4 regions of the Rhodoplanes sp. SY1 genome follow, and region 4 is predicted to be linked to each of the others. Evidence: predicted binding sites of a transcription regulator. Region 4 holds the regulator's gene; each other region holds the start of a gene.
The links. The regulator PhoB, encoded in region 4, activates phosphate uptake and scavenging genes when phosphate is short. The targets are predictions, from matches to a motif close to TGTCATNNANCTGTCAT.
Positions count from the first base shown of each region.

Region 1 (4,695 bases), on a different contig from region 4:
GGCGCGCGCCCCGGAGGAGAGATCGAGCCCCGGCAGCGGCATCTTCACCGAGCCCGACGTGATGTTGACGATGCGGCCGAAGCGGCGCGCCCGCATGCCGTCGATCACCTTCTGGGTCAGCTCGATCGCCGCCACCATGTTGGCGACGACGCCCTTCAGGATCGCCTCGCGATCGAGCTCGCGAAAGTCGCGGAAGGGCGGGCCGGCATTGTTGTTGACCAGAATGTCGGGCGTCGGGCACGCCTCCAGCAGCGCCGCCTGGCCCTCCGCCGTCGCGACGTCGCCGACCACCGGGATCACGGCCGCTTCGGTGCTCTCGGCGATCTCGATGGCGACCGCGGTGAGGTGATCACGGTCGCGGCCGTTGATCACCACGGTGCAGCCCGCCTCGGCGAGCTTTTGGGCGCAGGCGCGCCCGAGCCCGCGGCTGGAGGCGCAGACGATGGCGGTGCGGCCGGCGAGTCCGAGATCCATGGCGGTCGTCCTGCGGCGAAGGTCCTGACGATCGGGCGGCGGAGCGCCGCGATGCCGAGACCAGATACCAGGAGACGACCGGCCGCAAGAGGCGGCCCGCGATGGCCCGTGACGCCCCGGTTCAGCGCGCCGGCGTGTTGGTGCCGTTGCGCGGCATGCCGTTCATGATGTCGGGCGTGCCCATGCCGTTGAGCGAGGGCGTCGAGGTGCCGGACCCGCTGGCGGCCGAGCTGTTCGGCAGGGTCGGGCCGACCGACGCGCCGGTGGTGCCGCGGCCGGTCGGCGTCGTCGCCGTGCCCGGGCTGTTCAGCCCCTGGCCGGGATGCGCCGGGCCGGGCGCGATCGGGGTGCCGCCCGTCGACACCGAGCCGGTCGAGGGGACGCCGGCGCTCGGCGTGCCGCTCGGCGCGATCCCGGAGCTGCCCGAGCCGGTTCCGGTCGCGGCGCCACCGGCCGCGCCTCCCGCCGCGCCTCCCGAGGCCCCGCCTGCGGCTCCCCCGCCGGCCGCTCCACCCCCGGCTCCGCCGCCGCCACCACCACCACCCTGGGCCATGGCGAGGGTCGAGCCTCCCGCAAGGGCGAGCGCGGCGAGCGCCGCGAGCGCGGCGGTGCGCGCCGAAGAGGTCCGGGTCGAAGAGGTCCGGGTCGAAACGTGTCGTGTGAGGCTGGTCCGCATGGGTCGCTCCCGCCCGCTGGAAATTTGTCCTGAGGGGCCAAGTCGGCCCATCCGGACAGGTTCCGTGCGACCCGGAACGACGGTAGCGGAGCGCGCGATCAGACGGCGCGGCTGTCGGCCTCGACCCTGATTTCGTTGCCGCGCCACTCGAAGGACTGGCCCAGGAGGCCGTCGAGCCACAGCGCCGGCAGCATCAGATCGCGCAGCAGGCCGTGCAGCGGATACCAGCGGCCGACATGCCAGCCGGCGGCGCGGGCCAGCACCATCTCGGCGCCGTACCAGGCGAGCCAGAACAGCACCAGGAGCGGCAGCACCGGGCCGTCCAGCGCGGCGACCGCGATCGCCAAGGCGAGGCCCGGAAACACGCCGCCGGTGAGAATCTCGGGCAGGAACCAGCCCGGGAAGCAGGCGCGCCGCAGCCGCGCCCAGCGCGATTGCCGGCGCCACACCTCGGCGGCGCGGCGGCGGCCGAGCGGCTGCTCGAACGGCGCGTCGGCGAGGCGGACCTTCAGGCCGAGCCCGCGCACCACCTTGGTCGAGGCGGCATCCTCGGCGACCTCGGCGCCGAGCGCCTCGAGGCCGCCGCCGGCTTCCAGCACGTCGCGGCGCCAGAACAGCGTCTTGCCCTGGGCGAAGCCGAGCCCGATCGTGTCGGCGACATACTGGGCGCGCGCCTGATAGGTGTTGAGGAAGGCGCATTCGACCTCGGCCCAGAAGCCGTCCGGCCGGCTGCCGATCGGCGGCGCGCAGACGAGGCCGGTGTCGGCCCGCCAGGTCGCCAGCAGCCGCTGCAGATAGTCGGCCGGCAGCAGCACGTTGGAGTCGGCGAGCACGATCCAGTCGTGGCGCGCCGCGTGCCAGCCTTTCACGCAGTTGTTGAGCTTGGGATTGCTGCTGACCGGATCGTTGCCGATCAGCAGCCGCGCCGGAACCTGCGGATGCCGCGCCATCAGCGTCTCGACCAGCGGGATCACCGGGTCCGACGGAGAGGCGACACAGAACAGAATCTCGTAGTCGGGATAATCGAGCCGGAATGTCGAGGCGAGCGTCTCCTCGATGAAGTTCTCGATGCCGCACACCGGCCGCACGACCGTGACGGGTGGTGTTCCGGGCATCGGCGCCAGCGGGCGCGAGGGCGCGCGGCAGCGCCACGATGCGATGGCGACGCTCGCGACATGCACGAGCACGGTCAGGCCGCAGAAGGCGACAGCGAGTCCGAGGAGTGTCATGTCCGGCGACTACAACGCCTGCATGACGATGCGATGACGGCACCACCGATCGGATGCGGCTCACCTCGGGTGCGGTTCACAGACGCCGTGCGGTGCGTCATCGAACCGCAACAGGACTCTGTCAGAACCCGGAAATGTTCACGATCATTGATGCGATCATTGAAGGGGGCGGGGCGTGACGGAGAACGGATTGCGGCGCTTCCGCACATTGTTCATCTCGGACGTCCATCTCGGAACCCGCGGCTGCCAGGCCGACAAGCTGCTCGACTTTCTCCGCTGGCACGAGGCCGACACGGTCTATCTGGTCGGCGACATCGTCGACGGCTGGCACCTGAAGTCGAGCTGGTACTGGCCGCAGGCCCACAACGACGTCGTCCAGAAGCTCCTGCGCAAGGGCCGCAAGGGCGCCCGCATGATCTACGTGCCGGGCAATCACGACGAGTTCCTGCGCGGCTATTACGGCACGCATTTCGGCGGCATCGAGGTGGTCGAGCACGCCATCCACGAGACGCCCGACGGCCGGCGTTATCTGGTCATCCACGGCGACCTGTTCGATTTCGTCATCTCGCAGGCGCGCTGGCTGGCGCTGCTCGGCGACAAGGCCTACGATCTCGCCATCACGCTCAACCGCCTCGTCAACGGGCTGATGCGGCGGCTCGGCTTCGGCTACTGGTCGTTCTCCAAGTGGGCGAAGCTGAAGGTGAAGAACGCCGTCAACTACATCGGCGACTTCGAGAAGACGCTCGCCGCGGAGGCGCAGCACCACGGCGTCGACGGCGTGATCTGCGGCCACATCCATCACGCCATCATGCACGAGAGCTTCGGCACCCACTACATCAATTGCGGCGATTGGGTGGAGAGCTGCACCGCGGTGGCCGAGCATTTCGACGGCCGGTTCGAGATCATCTCCTGGACGAAGCGGCTGGAGAGCGTCGAGCCCGAGCCGGCGACGATCGCGGCTCAGGCCGCGTGATCGCGTCGCCGCAGCGGTCGTCCTGATCATTATCGCTCTTCCGGAGTTGCCGATGTCGCAGTCGCGTCCCGACACCATCGCGGATCCCGAACGCCACGTGATGGAGAAGGCCTATGCCCGCTGGGCGCCGCTCTACGACATGGTGTGCGGGCCGATCTTCGAGAGCGGCCGGCGCGCCGCCGCGGAGGCCGCCCGCCGGGTCGGCGGCCGGGTTCTCGAGGTCGGAGTGGGGACGGGGCTCTCGTTCTCCGACTACGATCATTCGACTCGCGTCGTCGGCATCGACATGTCGGCCCCGATGGTCGCCAAGGCGGAGGCGCGGCTCGCCACCGGGCGGTTCCCGCACGTCGAATCCGTCATGGTGATGGATGCGACCGACCTCGCCTTCGAGGCCCGGACGTTCGACTGCGTCGTCGCGCAGTTCGTGATCACGCTGGTCGCGGATCCGGAGCGCGTGCTCGACGAATGCGCCCGCGTGGTGCGGCCGGGCGGCGAGATCATCCTGGTCAACCATCTCTATTCGGAGAAGGGGCTGACCGCCGTGCTGGAGCGCCTGCTCGCGCGCCCGGCGCGAAAAATGGGGCTGCGGCCGGAGTTCCCGTTCGCCCGGCTCGCCACCTGGGCGGAGCGGCACGGCGCCGTCGCGCTGATCGAGCGGCGGCCGATCAAGCCGCTCGGCATCTACACGCTGGTGCGCTTCCGCCGTCTGCCCGATCAGGCCGCGCGCGCCGCGGCGTAGCTTGTCGCAGCCAATTCCGCTCGTCCCCGCGAAGGCGGGGACCAAGGGCGACGCGGCAGAGCGATCCTGGATCCCCGCCTTCGCCGGGATGAGCGGAGTCAGATGCCGAGGTTGTTTCCGGCAGGCCGGGAGGATCCGGCGCACATCTTGTCGCTTCGGGCGCTGCGGGCTAGGGTCCGGCGCCATGACAACAGACCCCGCCTCGTCCTTCGCTCCGCCCACCATCGCCGACATCGAAGCCGCCGCCGCCCGGATCGAGGGCGTCGCGGTGCGCACGCCGCTCGTCGCCAGCCCGGTGCTCGATCACCTCACCGGCGCGAGAGTCTTCCTCAAGCCGGAGACGCTGCAGCGCACCGGCTCGTTCAAGTTCCGCGGCGCCTACAACACCTGCGCGTCGATCCCGCCGGAGCGCCGCGCCGCCGGCGTCGTCGCCTTCTCGTCCGGCAATCATGCGCAGGGCGTCGCCGCCGCCGCGCAGCTGCTCGGGATCCCGGCGACGATTGTGATGCCGGCCGACTCGCCGAAGAGCAAGCAGGTGCGCACCGCCGGCTACGGCGCCGAGGTGGTGCTGTACGATCGTGACAAGGAGGACCGCGAGGCCATC
Region 1 covers NZ_JBEOMB010000005.1:108,206-112,900, reverse strand. The annotation lists gene ABTU92_RS01725 (SDR family oxidoreductase) at 1-474, opposite strand, end outside; gene ABTU92_RS01720 (hypothetical protein) at 596-1,150, opposite strand; gene ABTU92_RS01715 (ceramide glucosyltransferase) at 1,249-2,379, opposite strand; gene ABTU92_RS01710 (UDP-2,3-diacylglucosamine diphosphatase) at 2,570-3,352, shown strand; gene ABTU92_RS01705 (class I SAM-dependent methyltransferase) at 3,405-4,091, shown strand; gene ABTU92_RS01700 (threonine/serine dehydratase) at 4,276-4,695, shown strand, end outside.
Region 1: ABTU92_RS01715 (ceramide glucosyltransferase) is a predicted target of PhoB. The motif match lies at 2,402-2,418, and genes of this name have one in related genera.

Region 2 (4,695 bases), on a different contig from region 4:
GCCGGCGCCGCCGGCACCATCCGCCACCCAGAACATCTCGACCGCCAGCACGCCGACATAGCCGAACGCATCGGCGATCCGGCTGGCGATGTTCCGCGCGGCCTCGGCGATCTCGGTCGGCACGGCAGCCGGGACCCGGGTGACCTTGAGGATGTGGTCGCGGTGCTCGTTCTCGCACAGCTCGAAGGTCTGGACGGTGCCGTCGAGGCCGCGCGCGACCACCACGGAGACCTCGCGCTCGAACGGCACGAAAGCCTCGAGGATCGCCGGCTGCTGCCCGATCTCGTCCCAGGCGATGCCGGGGTCGTCGCCGGGCCGGATCGTCACCTGGCCCTTGCCGTCGTAGCCGAACCGCCGCGTCTTCAGCACGGCCGGCCGGCCGAGCGCGGCGAGGGCCGCGTCGAGCGCGGCGCGATCGTCGACCGCCGCATAGGGGGCGGTGGCAATGCCGAGCGCCGTGACGAAATTCTTCTCGGTGAGCCGGTCCTGGGTGGTCGCGAGAATCTTCGGGTCGGGCAGGACGGGCTTTCGAGCCGACAGGAACGTCGCCGTCTCGGCCGGGACGTTCTCGAACTCGTAGGTGACCACGTCGACGTCGTTGGCGAAGCGGTCGAGCGCCTCCTTGTCGGTGTAGTCGGCCTCGGTCACCCGGCGCACCACGTCGAAGGCGCAGGACTGCGGGTCCGGGCACAGCACGTGGCACTTGAAGCCGAGCCGGCCGGCGGCGAGCGCCAGCATGCGGCCGAGCTGGCCTCCGCCGAGAATCCCGATGGTGGCGTCCGGACCGAGCGGACGCGGCGCGACGATCACGCGGAGGCCTCCTCGGACGGCGCCTCGGCGACCGACTCGGTCTGCCGGCGGCGCCAGGCGTCGAGCCGGTCGGCGAGATCTGCGTCGTGCAGCGCCAGGATGGAGGCCGCGAGCAGCGCCGCGTTGATGGCGCCGGCGCGGCCGATGGCGAGCGTCCCGACCGGCACGCCGGGCGGCATCTGGACGATCGAGTAGAGCGAATCGACCCCCGAGAGCGCCTTCGACTCGACCGGCACGCCGAGCACCGGCAGCGGCGTCATCGCCGCCGTCATGCCGGGCAGGTGGGCGGCGCCGCCGGCGCCGGCGATGATCACCTGAAAGCCTTCCGCCTTGGCGCCCTTGGCGAAGGCGACCAGCCGGTCGGGCGTGCGGTGGGCCGAGACGATGCGGGTGACGTGGCCGACGCCGAGCGCGGCGAGCGTCTCGGCGGCGTGCCGCATGGTGGCCCAGTCGGACTGGCTGCCCATGATGATGGCGACCGGGGTCGCGGCCACGGCTCTCTCGGACAATGGCTCTCTCGGACAAGGAAGGACCGCCGCGCGGTCGACGCGCGGGTTTTATCGGCTGGGGTAACGGGCGGCAAGCGAGCCGGTCGGCCGAACGCGCCGAAACGGCCGTCGCTTCGGCCGGAGTCGCGAATCACGTACAGCGGAGAGCATCACAGGGCGCGCGGCGGCCGGGACATGCGGGGCAAGACGGCGGAACGGCAGACGCAGCGGACCGGGGCGGCCGGCCGAAAGCCGGCGCCGACGCGGCCGCCCGAGGAGCCGTCGACCCCGCTCGCCGCTGCCGTCCGCAAAGCGCCGGGGCGATCGCAGCCGGGCCGGCTTGCCGACGAGGCCGACCGACTCGAGGCGGACGTCGCCAAGACGCTCGCCCGCGAGGTCGCCCGGCTCGAGGCCGAGCTGGCCGCGATGCGGGCGCGCCTCGCCGAGCTCGAGGCGCATGCCGATCGCGACCCGCTGACCGGCCTCCTCAACCGCCGCGGCTTCGAGCGCGAGCTCCTCCGCGCGAGTGCCCATGTGCGGCGCTACGGTGGCCGGCTGGTGCTGGTCTATCTCGATCTCGACGGCTTCAAGCCGGTCAACGACACCCACGGCCACGCCGCCGGCGACGCCGTGCTGCAGGCCGTCGCGGCGGTGCTGCAGGGCCATGTCCGCGCCTCGGATCTCGTCGCCCGGCTCGGCGGTGACGAGTTCGCGGTGCTCTTGTGGAACCTCTCGGACCCCGATGCCGAGACCAAGGCGGCCATGCTGGAAACCATGATCGCGGCCGCCCGGGTGCCGTGGCGGGAGGGCGAGATCGCGGTCGGCGCCTCGGCCGGCACGGCCGCACTGACCGATCCGGACGCCGCCGCCGAGGCGCTCGCCCGCGCCGACGCCGCGATGTATGCGCGCAAGCGCCGGCGGAGTGGCCGGGGCGGCTAGCGCCGGCTTGTCGTCGAGCGCTGTGACCGTGTCCCGGACGCGCTGCAGCGCGAAGCGATGCGGCGCGAGCCGGGACCGAGGGGCCGCCGGCTCGGACCTTCGATCGTCTGGTCCGTCGCGAACTTCTCGCCGTGCCTCCCCTGGGCCCCGGCTCTGCGGGGTGTCGGGCTGCGCCCGCCACCCCTTGTCCGGGGCACGCCGAGCACGGGGGCAGGCAGCATGACGACAGCCGGCCGCCGATCAGGCGATGATGTCGGGCGTCATCTGGTCTTCGATGAAGGAGATCCGGTCTTTCAACCAGAGTTTGCGCTTCTTGAGGCGCTGCACCTGGAGGATGTCGGAGCCGGGCGTGTCCTGCAGGACCGAGATCGCGACGTCGAGGTCGCGATGCTCCTGGCGCAGGCGCTCGAGCTGTCCCTTGAGGTCGGCTTCGTTCTCGTTCATCGGACCGCGTTCGCCACCGGACGGTCGGTCACCGGACCGTCGGGGACCGTGGGACCGCTGCACTGGCCGCGGTCCTGTCATGCCCGGGTCGAACGTGATCGCGGCCTGTCGCCGCATGTATCGCCCGGCAGCGTCGTTTTTTCAAGTTTCACAGGGCGGCCCGACTCGATCACGGCAACGATCACGAAACGGTGTCGTGCGGGGCGGTGTCGATCCTCGTCGACACCAAAGTGTCATCGTGGCAGACTGTCAACGTCAGGCAGCAATCTGACATGAGGAGAAAAGGCACATGGCCACGCTCTCGCTTGCTGAACTCGAACAACGGCACCGGATGCTGGAAGCGGAACTCAATGATGCGCTCCAGCATCCGTCAGTCGATGATCTCCAGCTCGCCGAGTTGAAGCGTCGGAAACTGCAGCTCAAGGACGCCATCGTTCGGATGCAGCACCTGAGCAGCGTACACTGAGGATTAGTTCGGAATAATTCATCGTTGTGTTTGGTAGATCCGCCGGCTCTCGGAAACGAGGCCGGCGGTTCTCTTTTTGAGAAGCAGCTCGTGCGCGACCGGTGGGGCGATCGTCTGCGCATCTGTCGTGCCCGACTGCTGCGATCGACGATCCGAAGACGTCAGATCTTGCGCAGCTCGGCCGCTGCCCGCGCCAGGATCTCGACGATCCGGGCCTCCGTCTCGGCGTCGCGACCGAACCGCTCTGCGGCGATGTCGCGCAGATTGTCGACCGCCGCATCGACCAGGCGGGACACGCGCGGGCCGCGCCCGCCGTCCTCGCGCTCGGCCCGCTGCCGCCAGCGCTCGGCCTTCTCGCCGATGGCCGCGAGTCGCTCCAGCACGGCGTCGACCACGGCCTGATTCTCGGCCAGATGGGCGCGGCCATCGTCCGTGATGGTGTACAGTTTCTTGCTGCCCTCGGTCTGCGCCGTGACGTGACCCGCCTCCTCCAGGAAGGTCAGGGTCGGGTAGACCATGCCGGGACTCGGCGCGTACCAGCCGCCGGTCTTCTCTTCCAGGACCTTGATGATCTCGTAGCCGTGGCGCGGCTGCTCGGCGATGAGAGCGAGCGCCAGCAGGCGGAGGTCGCCCTGTGCCAGCATGCGCCCGACCCGGGCGAAGTCGCCGCCGCCGCGGCCGCCGAAGCCGGGCCCGCCGCCGAAGCGGCCGCGGCCGGAGCGGCCGCCGCCGTGCTGGCCCGCCGCCCAATGGTCCGGGTGCAGGTCGTCCCGCTCGGCGTGCAACGCGCCGTGCCGGTCGTGGTGTCCCTTCCGGTGCGGCCCGTGATGGCGCGCGTGGTGGCCCCCGTGATGTCCCGCTCCGTGTCCCGCCCTATGCCCCTCTCGGGGGTCGCAATGGTGGTCGTGCATCGTGCTCTCCTTCTCAAGATATATCGTGAGATAGAACGGATCGCGCTATACCACAAGATATATCTAACATATTTTTCCAGGGCCTCTTCGGATGCACTTGCGAACGCGCACCGGGACTGGTTCGCTGGGCGCGCGAGGAACTCACAAGGAGATAAAAATGCGCGGGGACGTCTCGCGGCGCCGGGTGCTGGCGCTCGCGACCATCTCGTTTTTCAGTCTCGTGTTTTTTGACCCGGCCGGGGGGTTGTCGAGCGGTCCGGCGATGGCCCAGGACGCGGCCTTTCCGACCCGGCCCGTCACCCTGATCGTGCCGTTCCCGGCCGGCGGCGGCAACGACGCCACGGCCCGGGTGGTCGCCGACAAGATGTCGGGGGCGCTCGGCCAGCAGGTGATCGTCGACAACCGCGGCGGCGGCGGCGGCAATATCGGGACCCGGGCGGTCGCCCGCGCGGTGCCGGACGGGTACACGCTGCTGCTCGGCTACACCGGGACGCTGTCGATCAATCCGAGCGTCTACCGCAACGCCGGCTACGATCCCCGCAAGGACTTCGCCCCGATCGGTATGATCGGGGTGTCGCCGAGCGTCTTCGTGGTCAATCCCAAGGTCGCGGCGACGTCGATCGCGGAGTTCATCACG
Region 2 covers NZ_JBEOMB010000068.1:8,181-12,875, reverse strand. The annotation lists gene ABTU92_RS18270 (5-(carboxyamino)imidazole ribonucleotide synthase) at 1-807, opposite strand, end outside; gene purE (5-(carboxyamino)imidazole ribonucleotide mutase) at 807-1,277, opposite strand; gene ABTU92_RS18260 (GGDEF domain-containing protein) at 1,494-2,237, shown strand; gene ABTU92_RS18255 (YdcH family protein) at 2,478-2,681, opposite strand; gene ABTU92_RS18250 (YdcH family protein) at 2,971-3,147, shown strand; gene ABTU92_RS18245 (PadR family transcriptional regulator) at 3,309-3,932, opposite strand; gene ABTU92_RS18240 (Bug family tripartite tricarboxylate transporter substrate binding protein) at 4,216-4,695, shown strand, end outside.
Region 2: ABTU92_RS18250 (YdcH family protein) is a predicted target of PhoB. The motif match lies at 2,902-2,918, and genes of this name have one in related genera.

Region 3 (4,695 bases), on a different contig from region 4:
AGGTGATGATGCGCGGCACCTTCGCCAACATCCGCATCAAGAACCAGATGGTGCCGGGCGTCGAAGGCGGCGTGACGATCCACTACCCGTCGAAGGAGCAGATGCCGATCTACGACGCGGCGATGCGCTACAAGAGCGAGAATGTCCCGCTCGTGGTGTTCGCCGGCAAGGAGTACGGCACCGGCTCGTCGCGTGACTGGGCCGCCAAGGGAACGGTGCTGCTCGGCATCCGGGCTGTGATCGCGCAGTCGTTCGAGCGCATCCACCGCTCCAACCTGATCGGCATGGGCGTCGTCCCCCTCGTCTTCGAGGAGGGCACCTCGTGGCAGTCGCTCGGGCTGAAGGGAGACGAGCGGGTCACGTTGCGCGGTCTCGGCGCCGATCTGAAGCCGCGCCAGACGCTCACGGCCGAGATCACCATGGGCAACGGCAAGGTGAAGAAGGTGCCGCTGATCTGTCGGATCGACACGCTCGACGAGCTCGAGTACTTCCGCAACGGCGGCATCCTGCACTACGTGCTGCGCCAGCTCGCTGCCTGATCGGCGGACCGCATCACCGATCGGCCGTCGTGCTCGCGCGGCGGCCGATCGTCCACGACCCGAATCGAATCGCCGCGCGAATCGCCGATCGATTCGGTGCAATCCTGTGTGGCTACGCGCAAACACGGCCTCACTCCGAAGTGAGTGGCGGCCGACGCCGAGGCCGTACTATCCAGGTCGTGCGGCGACGATCGTGTCGCCGCCCCGCGCCCTCCGGACGCCGCAGGCCCTTCGAGGACAACACATCCGGTCCGTCGCAACGGACCGCCCGGTGCGCCGCCCCCGCGGACGCGCCTCATGTGATGACGAGGTCGACCATGACAACGAGACGCGCGCGATGGACCGGCGGTCTCGTGCTCGGCCTGATCGGATCCGGCCTCGTGATCGCGCCGGCCTGCGCGCAGCCTTCTGCCCCGTCTCCGGGCCAGGCGCCCGCCGCCCAGGCACCCGTGACGCAATACGCACCCGTGATCCAACAAGCGCCCGTGACGCAAGCGCCCGCCGCCGCGCCACCGGCGACCCGCTCCCTCTCGGTACAACCGCCGCCGTCGGCCGGCGCTCCCCAGCTCTCCTCCGCCCAGTCCAGCCCGGCGCTGCCGGCGGCGCTCGGTGGTCAGGTCCGCGCCGTGGTCGAGCTGTTCACCAGCCAAGGCTGCTCGTCCTGCCCGGCCGCCGACCGGGTGCTGTCCGAGCTCAAGACGGACCCGACCCTCGTCGCGGTCAGCCTGCCGATCACCTACTGGGATTATCTCGGCTGGAAGGACACGCTCGCCGATCCGCGCCACACCGCCCGCCAGACCGCCTACGCGCAGGCGCGCGGCGACCGCTCCGTCTACACGCCGCAGGTGGTCGTCAACGGCACGGTGCATGCGCTCGGCAGCGACCGGACGGCGATCGAGGCCGCGGTGACGCGCGGCCGCGCCCGGGGCATGGCGATGTCGGTTCCGGTGCGCGTGTCGGTCGCCGACGGCAAGGTGTCGGTGAGCACCGAGGGCGCGCGTCCCGCCGTGGCGGCCGGCACCGGTGCCCCCGTCCCGGCGACCACCGGCGAGGTCTGGCTGCTCGGCGTCAGCTCGGCCGTCGAGGTCGCGGTCGGCCGCGGCGAGAATCGGGGCCGCACCATCGTCTACAGCAACGTCGTGCGCCGCTGGGTGAAGCTCGGCGACTGGACCGGGGCGCAGCGCACCTGGTCGGTGCCGGTCGCGGATCTGCGCAGCGAGCGGATCAGCGAGAAGATCGACGCGGTCGCGGTGCTGATCCAGGGTGGCACCGCCAAGGCGCCCGGTGCGATCTACGGTGCGGCCTTCGAGCGGCTGCACTGACGACGCGCCCTGCGCGCCGGAACAAAAAAAGAAGGGCCGGCAGGACCGGCCCTTTTGCTGTCTATCGGGATGATCCCGGACGGGCGGCCGAAGCCGCTCCGTCCATCGACGCCAGGGTCCGGCCCTTACGAGCCCGGGGGGCTGGGGGGCTGAGGAACCGGTTCTCTTCTCGGACCGGACCCTAGGCCGACGCTGATGTGATCGCATCCCGGCCCGGCCGGGGCGCGGCCGAATTCCGGCAAACTTATGAAGCGATTGACGAATGCGTGATCGGTCCGTGAGAGGCCGTGACCGCGGCGTTGCCGGAGGGGCGGCGGGGCGGCACGCACCGCCCGGGCCGCGGCCAGACGTCGTCCCGGTCGCCCTTGCTCTCCGGCGGCCCGAAGGTGATCATGACGGGACGACGACACTCACCAGGAGGAGCCGGATGAGCCTCGAGCTTGGCGACACTGACCCGAGCGAGTCCCGCGCGGGCGAGGGAGCGGTGCTCGCCGCGTTCCCCGCCACCCCCTCCCGCGTCACCTTCAACAAGTTCGAGCTCTCCCGCATCCTCGGCCTCTATGGCCGCAAGGTCGCGTCCGGAGAGTGGCGCGACTACGCCATCGATTTCCACAAGGACCGGGCCGTCTTCTCGGTGTTCCGCCGCACCGCCGAGGTGCCGCTCTATCGCATCGAAAAGAATCCCAAGCTGTCGCGCCGCCAGGGCGCCTGGCGGGTCGTCTCGGCGACCGGGCTGATCGTCAAGGTCGGACACGAGCTCGACCGCGTGCTGCGCGAGCTCGACCGGGTCAGCCTGCGCGTGGTGAGCTGAGGGCGGACGCCGCGACCGCGCGGTCTCGGAAACGAAAACGCCCCGGCGCAAGGCCGGGGCGTTTCGTCTCGGGAGCGTGTCTTGGGTGCTGCCGGCCGCGTCAGCGGCGGTCGCCGACCAAGCGGAGCAGCATCAGGAACAGGTTGATGAAGTCGAGATAGAGCGAGAGCGCGCCCATCACGGCCTTGCGGCCGGCCAGCGTGCCGTCGTCGTTCACGTCGTACATCTCCTTGATCTTCTGGGTGTCCCAGGCGGTGAGCCCGGCGAAGATCAGCACGCCGGCGACCGACAGCGCCCAGTCGAGCCCGCTCGACTTCAGGAACATGTTGACCAGGCTCGCGATGATCAGGCCGAACAGGCCCATGATCAGGAACGAGCCCATGCCCGAGAGGTCCTTCTGGGTCGTGTAGCCCCACAGGCTCAGCGCGCCGAAGGCGGCGGCCGAGATGAAGAACACCCGGGTGATCGACGCCGCCGTGTAGACCATGAAGATCGAGGCGAGCGACAGGCCGAGCAGGCCGGCATAGACGAAGAACAGCGTGCGGGCCGTGCCGGCCTGCAGGCTGTTGATGCGGAAGCTCAGGAAGAACACCAACCCGAGCGGGGCGAGCACCAGCACCCACATCAGCGGGCTGCCGAACAGCGTCTGCCCGAACGCCGTCAGGCCGGTGATGTTGCCGGCCGCGTCGGTGACCACGGCGAGCTGATAGGTCAGCCACGCCGTGATGCCGGTGAGCGCCACGCCGAGCGCCATGTAGTTGTAGACGGTGATCATGTGGGCGCGCAGGCCCTGGTCGACCGCGGCGGCGCGGTCGCCCGCATAGCCGCGGGACGCGATGGTATGGCGATCGAAGTCCGACATGGGGGAAGATCCTTTCTGTCCACCCGAGGGCGGGCTCGGGGGGAGCCCGCACCCATCAAACCTGGCCGGAATGTAGGACGCCGGCGCGTCGCGGTGAAGCCCGCCGGGGCGTCGCGCCGCATGACATTTTCGCCATCGGGCGACGTCGTAAACGGATTTTCTCTTCGCGCAGGCCCTTCGGAGGGCTACGCGGCGGACCGCGCGTAGCCCTGGCGTCTAAAAACGAACCGGGGCCGCGTGGCGGCCCCGGTCGGTCGGTCGACGCTCGCGTCCAGCCGCGGCGTCACTCCTCGCGCTGCCCGAAGAGCTGCAGCAGCATGGTGAAGAGGTTGATGAAGTTCAGGTAGAGCGACAGCGCGCCCATGATGGCGGAGCGCTCCATCACCTCGCCCTCCATGGCGCCGTAGATGTACTCGTTCTTCAGGCGCTGGGTGTCGTAGGCGGTGAGGCCGGCGAAGACCAGCACGCCGATCACCGAGATGATGAACTGCATCATGGTCGAGCCGAGGAAGATGTTCACCAGGCTCGCGATGATGATGCCGAACAGGCCCATGATCAGGAACGAGCCCATGCCCGACAGGTCGCGCTGGGTCGTGTAGCCCCACAGGCTGAGCGCGCCGAACGAGGCCGCCGTGATGAAGAACACCCGCACGATCGAGGTGTGGGTGAACACCATGAAGATCGAGCCGAGCGACAGGCCGACCAGCGCGGCATAGACCCAGAACAGCATCTGGGCGGTCGCCGGGCGCATGCGCTCGACGCCGAAGGACAGCGCGAAGACGAGGCCGAGCGGGGCCAGCATCACGAGCCACTTGAGCGGCGAGACGAACACCGCGTAGCCGATCGGGGTCAGGTACATGCTGCCGATGCGGGCCGGGCCCTCGACGCCGCCGCGCATCACCGCGCGGGCCGCGGAGGCCGGGTCGCCCGTGACCGACAGCATGTAGATGCCGAGGGCGGCGAGGCCGGTGATCGCGAGGCCCAGGACCATGTAGTTGTAGACGCGCAGCATGTAGGCGCGCAGGCCGGCGTCGATGGCCGCGGCCTCGGCACGCGGCACCGTCCCGTAGGCCGCCCCGATCGTTTGACGCTCGTAGTCCGACATCGTCGAACCCCCTTCTCGTGTTGTCCGCCAATCCGCGGCGTGTCGCCCCGCGGGTC
Region 3 covers NZ_JBEOMB010000053.1:22,189-26,883, forward strand. The annotation lists gene acnA (aconitate hydratase AcnA) at 1-539, shown strand, start outside; gene ABTU92_RS14965 (DUF1223 domain-containing protein) at 857-1,861, shown strand; gene ABTU92_RS14970 (DUF2794 domain-containing protein) at 2,289-2,672, shown strand; gene ABTU92_RS14975 (Bax inhibitor-1 family protein) at 2,773-3,534, opposite strand; gene ABTU92_RS14980 (Bax inhibitor-1/YccA family protein) at 3,818-4,639, opposite strand.
Region 3: ABTU92_RS14970 (DUF2794 domain-containing protein) is a predicted target of PhoB. The motif match lies at 2,254-2,270, and genes of this name have one in related genera.

Region 4 (4,695 bases):
CTGCGGGGTGCCGACCCGCACGCCGCCCTCGCCCTGCACGGCCTCGACCAGGATCGCCGCCGTCTGCGGGCCGATCGCCGCCTTCACGGCGTCGAGATCGCCGTAGGGCACCTGATCGAAGCCGCCGGGCGGCGGGCCGAAGCCCTCCATGTATTTCTTCTGGCCGCCGGCCGCGAGCGTCGCCAGCGTGCGGCCGTGGAAGGCGCCCTCGAACGTGACGATGCGGTCGCGCTCCGGCGCGCCGTTCGCCGCGTGGTACTTGCGCGCGACCTTGATCGCGCCTTCCATCGCCTCGGCGCCGGAATTGCAGAAGAACACCAGGTCCGCGAAGCTCGCCGCGCACAGGCGCGCCGCGAGGCGCTCGGCGTCGGGCACGCGGAACAGGTTGGAGACGTGCCACACCTTCTCGGCCTGCGCCTTGAGCGCGTCGACCAGCACCGGATGGGCGTGGCCGAGGGCGTTCACGGCGACGCCGCAGTGACAATCGAGGTAGCGCTCGCCCGTGGTGGAGACGAGCCACGCGCCCTCGCCTCGCTCGAAGGCGAGGTCAGCGCGCGCGTAGGTCGGCAGCAGATGCGACATGGCCGAACTTCTTATGGCGACTCGTGAATCGAGCGGCCCACGAAATGAATCGTGCCGCCTCGGGGGCGGCACGGACGGTACATTTTAGGTCCGGGCCGCCCGGTGTCAACCGGACGCGCCGCATCCGTCATCGCACGTACGGACTCGAAAGGGCCATGAATTGTGGATGCAATACTGGGGACTCTTGCGGGGGACTCGCGCGATATTGTAGCGTTTTCTTCGCTATCATACGACATCTCGTGCGGCGGACTGCTCTCTAAGTTTCACGTCTGTTCCTGCGTACCCGCCGGTGGAGAGGCACCGCCGCGCGGCGATGACGGATTCGACGAGAGTGATCTCGCGCCACGGGGCGAAGAGGAACACATGTGGACCGACGAGCGCGTGGAACTTCTCAAGAAGCTTTGGAACGACGGTCTCTCAGCGAGCCAGATCGCCGTCGAGCTCGGTGGAATCACACGCAATGCGGTGATCGGTAAGGTTCACCGGCTGGGCCTGTCCGGGCGCGCCAAGAGTCCCGCGGCGGCGGTGCCGCGGGCCAGGAAGCCGCGCGCGGCGGCGCCGGTGCTGCGCGTCGCGCGGCCGGCGATGCGCGGCAACACGGCGCTGGCGCGCGCCCCCGTCTACGAGGTCGAGTACGAGCAGGAGGTCGAGGCGGTCGCCAATGTGGTGCCGATGGGCCAGCGCTGCACGCTGCTCGAGCTCGGCGAGGGCAAGTGCCGCTGGCCGGTCGGCGATCCCGGCTCGACCGACTTCTTCTTCTGCGGCGGCCGGACCAGCGAGGGGCTGCCCTATTGCGGCTACCACGCGCGGATCGCCTATCAGCCGGTCGACCGGCGCCGCGACAAGCGCCTCGGGCGGATCTGATCCGCGACGAGAACGGCGTCCGGCCCAGCCGGCCGCCGAAACGCCCTGCGCCGGACGACGAGACGGTGTGCGCCGGATGACGTCGTTGCGGGATCGCGCGGCGGCCTGCGGCCCCGCAGTCCGGCCATGTCGCCGATGCATTCCGCGCGATGTCGGGGGCGCACGCCGTTCGCGAGTGCCCCGCGAGGCATTCGAGCCGGTGAGCTGCGGCGGCTCGCGCCGCCGCTCGCGGTGTCACGCCGCAGGTATCACGTCGCAGGTATCACGCCCTGGGCGTCACGCCTCGGCGCCGCCGTAGCGGTCGTTGAGGGCGTAGCCGGCGCCCCGCACGGTGCGGATCGGGTCGGAACGCTGGCCGCGATTGAGCGCCTTGCGCAGCCGGCCGACATGCACGTCGACGGTGCGCTCGTCGATATAGACGTCGCGGCCCCACACCCGATCGAGAAGCTGCTCGCGTGAAAAAACGCGGCCCGGGTTCTCCATCAGGAACTCGAGCAGACGGAACTCGGTCGGGCCGAGCGGCACGTCACGCCCCGCCCGCGCCACCCGCTTCTTGTCGCGGTTGAGCTCGATGTCGCCGGCGGTCAGCACCGACGCGACCCGCTCCGGCTTGGTGCGGCGGAGCAGCGCGCGGATGCGGGCGAGCAGCTCCGGCACCGAGAACGGCTTGACGATGTAGTCGTCGGCGCCGGTGGCGAGGCCGCGCACCCGCTCGCCCTCCTCGCCGCGCGCCGTGAGCATGATCACCGGGAGCTGCTGCGTCTCGGTGCGGGCGCGCAACCGCCTGATCAGCTCGATGCCGGACAGGCCGGGCAGCATCCAGTCGACGATGGCGAGATCCGGGGGGCTCTCCTTGAGACGGAGATCGGCGTCGTCGCCGCGGCCGGCGGCGTCGACCGCGTAGCCCTCGGCCTCGAGATTGTAGCGCAGGAGCAGCGTCAGCGGCTCCTCGTCCTCGACGATCAGAATGCGCGCGGCCATCGGCTTCAAGGTCCTCTCGGGAATAGCGGTCGCCCGGCGGCGGAGGCGCGTGTCCGTCAGGCGTCGAACGGAACCACGGTGCTCGACGTCGTGTCGCTCTTCGGGCGCTCGTCGAGGAGCGACTTGCCCTCGATCATGTAGTAGACCGACTCGGCGATGTTGGTGGCGTGATCGCCCATCCGCTCGATGTTCTTGGCGCAGAACAGGAGGTGGATGCAGATGCCGATGTTGCGCGGATCCTCCATCATGTAGGTGAGGAGCTCGCGGAACAGCGAGTTGTTGACGGCGTCGATCTCCTCGTCGGCCCGCCACACGGCGACCGCCTTCTGCAGGTCGCGCCGCGCGTAGGCGTCGAGCACGTCCTTGATCTGCGACAGCACCAGCTCGGTCATGTGCTGGACGCCGCGCATCACCTGCTGGGCGCGGAACTCGTGATCGAGCACGACGACCCGCTTGGCGATGTTCTTGGCGAGGTCGCCGATCCGCTCGAGATCGTTGGAGATGCGCATCGCCGCGACGATGTCGCGCAGGTCGACCGCCATCGGCTGGCGGCGCGTGATGGTGAGCACCGCCTTGGCCTCGATCTCGCGCTGCAGCGCGTCGATGCGCGAGTCGGCGGCGACCACGAGCTGGGCGGCCGCGAGATCGCGGCGGTCGAGCGCCTCGGTGGCGTCGGAGATCTGCTGCTCCGCCATGCCGCCCATCTCGGCGACCATGCGGGCGAGATCCTGCAGGTCGGTGTCGAAGGCCTTGTGGGTATGTTCGCCCATCGGGGGATTCTCCGGAACGTCGGTTTCTCGGTCGTCGTCTTCGTCCGCCGCCACGGCGGTCACCCGAAGCGACCCGTGATGTAGTCCTGGGTCCGCCGGTCCTTCGGCGTGGTGAAGATGTCGCTGGTGACGCCGATCTCGACCAGCACGCCGAGATGGAAGAAGGCGGTGCGCTGCGACACCCGGGCCGCCTGCTGCATCGAGTGGGTGACGATGACGATCGTGTAGTTCTCGCGCAGCTCGTCCATCAGCTCCTCGATCTTCGCGGTGGCGATCGGATCGAGGGCCGAGCACGGCTCGTCCATCAGGATGACCTCCGGGCTCACCGCGATGGCGCGGGCGATGCAGAGCCGCTGCTGCTGGCCGCCCGACAGGCTGGTGCCGGAATCGCCGAGCCGGTCCTTCACCTCCTCGAACAGGCCGGCCCGCTTGAGGCTGGTCACCACGATCTCCTCGAGCTCGGCCTTGTTGCGGGCGAGCCCGTGAATGCGCGGCCCGTAGGCGACGTTCTCGAAGATCGACTTGGGGAACGGGTTCGGCTTCTGGAACACCATTCCGACGCGGGCGCGCAGCTGCACGACGTCGAGCTGCGGGTCGTAGATGTCGCGGTCGTCCATGGTGATCTTGCCGGTCACCCGGCAGCCCACGATGGTGTCGTTCATCCGGTTGAGGCAGCGCAGGAAGGTCGACTTGCCGCAGCCGGAGGGGCCGATCAGCGCCGTCACGGCGCGCTCCTGGATGTCGAGGTCGACGTCGCGCAGCGCGTGCTTGTCTCCGTAATAGACGTTGACGCCCTGCGCCACGATCTTGACCGGGTTGCCCGCCACCGCGGCGGCCGCGGCGACCGCGGTCGCCGAGTCGAGCTGGACCATGCTGTTCATCGGGCGGGACTCCCTGTCACCTGATCACCACCGGCGCTCGAACCGCTTGCGCAGCAGGATCGCCGCCCCGTTCATGACGAACAGGAACACGAGCAGAACCATGATGGCGGCCGCCGTCTTCGCCTGGAAGGCGATCTCGGGCAGGTCGGACCACAGATAGATCTGGACCGGCAGCACCGTCGCCGCGTCCGTGATGCTGGTCGCCGGCTCGACGATGAACGCCACCATGCCGATCATCAGCAGCGGTGCGGTCTCGCCGAGCGCGTGCGCCATGCCGATGATGGTGCCGGTCATGATGCCCGGCATCGCCAGCGGCAGGACATGGTGGAACACCGCCTGCTGGTGCGATGCGCCGACGCCGAGTGCCGCCTCCTTGATCGACGGCGGCACCGCCTTGATGGCGGCCCGCGACGCGATGATGATGGTCGGCAGCACGAGCAGCGCCAGCACCAGGCCGCCGACCAGCGGGGCCGAGCGGGGCAACCCGAAGAAGCTGAGGAACACGGCGAGGCCGAGCAGGCCGAACACGATCGATGGCACCGCGGCGAGGTTGTTGATGTTCACCTCGATGATCTCGGTGAGCCGGTTCTTCGGCGCGAACTCCTCGAGATAGATGG
Region 4 covers NZ_JBEOMB010000100.1:53,714-58,408, reverse strand. The annotation lists gene ABTU92_RS22235 (aspartate aminotransferase family protein) at 1-582, opposite strand, end outside; gene ABTU92_RS22230 (GcrA family cell cycle regulator) at 946-1,446, shown strand; gene phoB (phosphate regulon transcriptional regulator PhoB) at 1,723-2,427, opposite strand; gene phoU (phosphate signaling complex protein PhoU) at 2,484-3,197, opposite strand; gene pstB (phosphate ABC transporter ATP-binding protein PstB) at 3,257-4,078, opposite strand; gene pstA (phosphate ABC transporter permease PstA) at 4,103-4,695, opposite strand, start outside.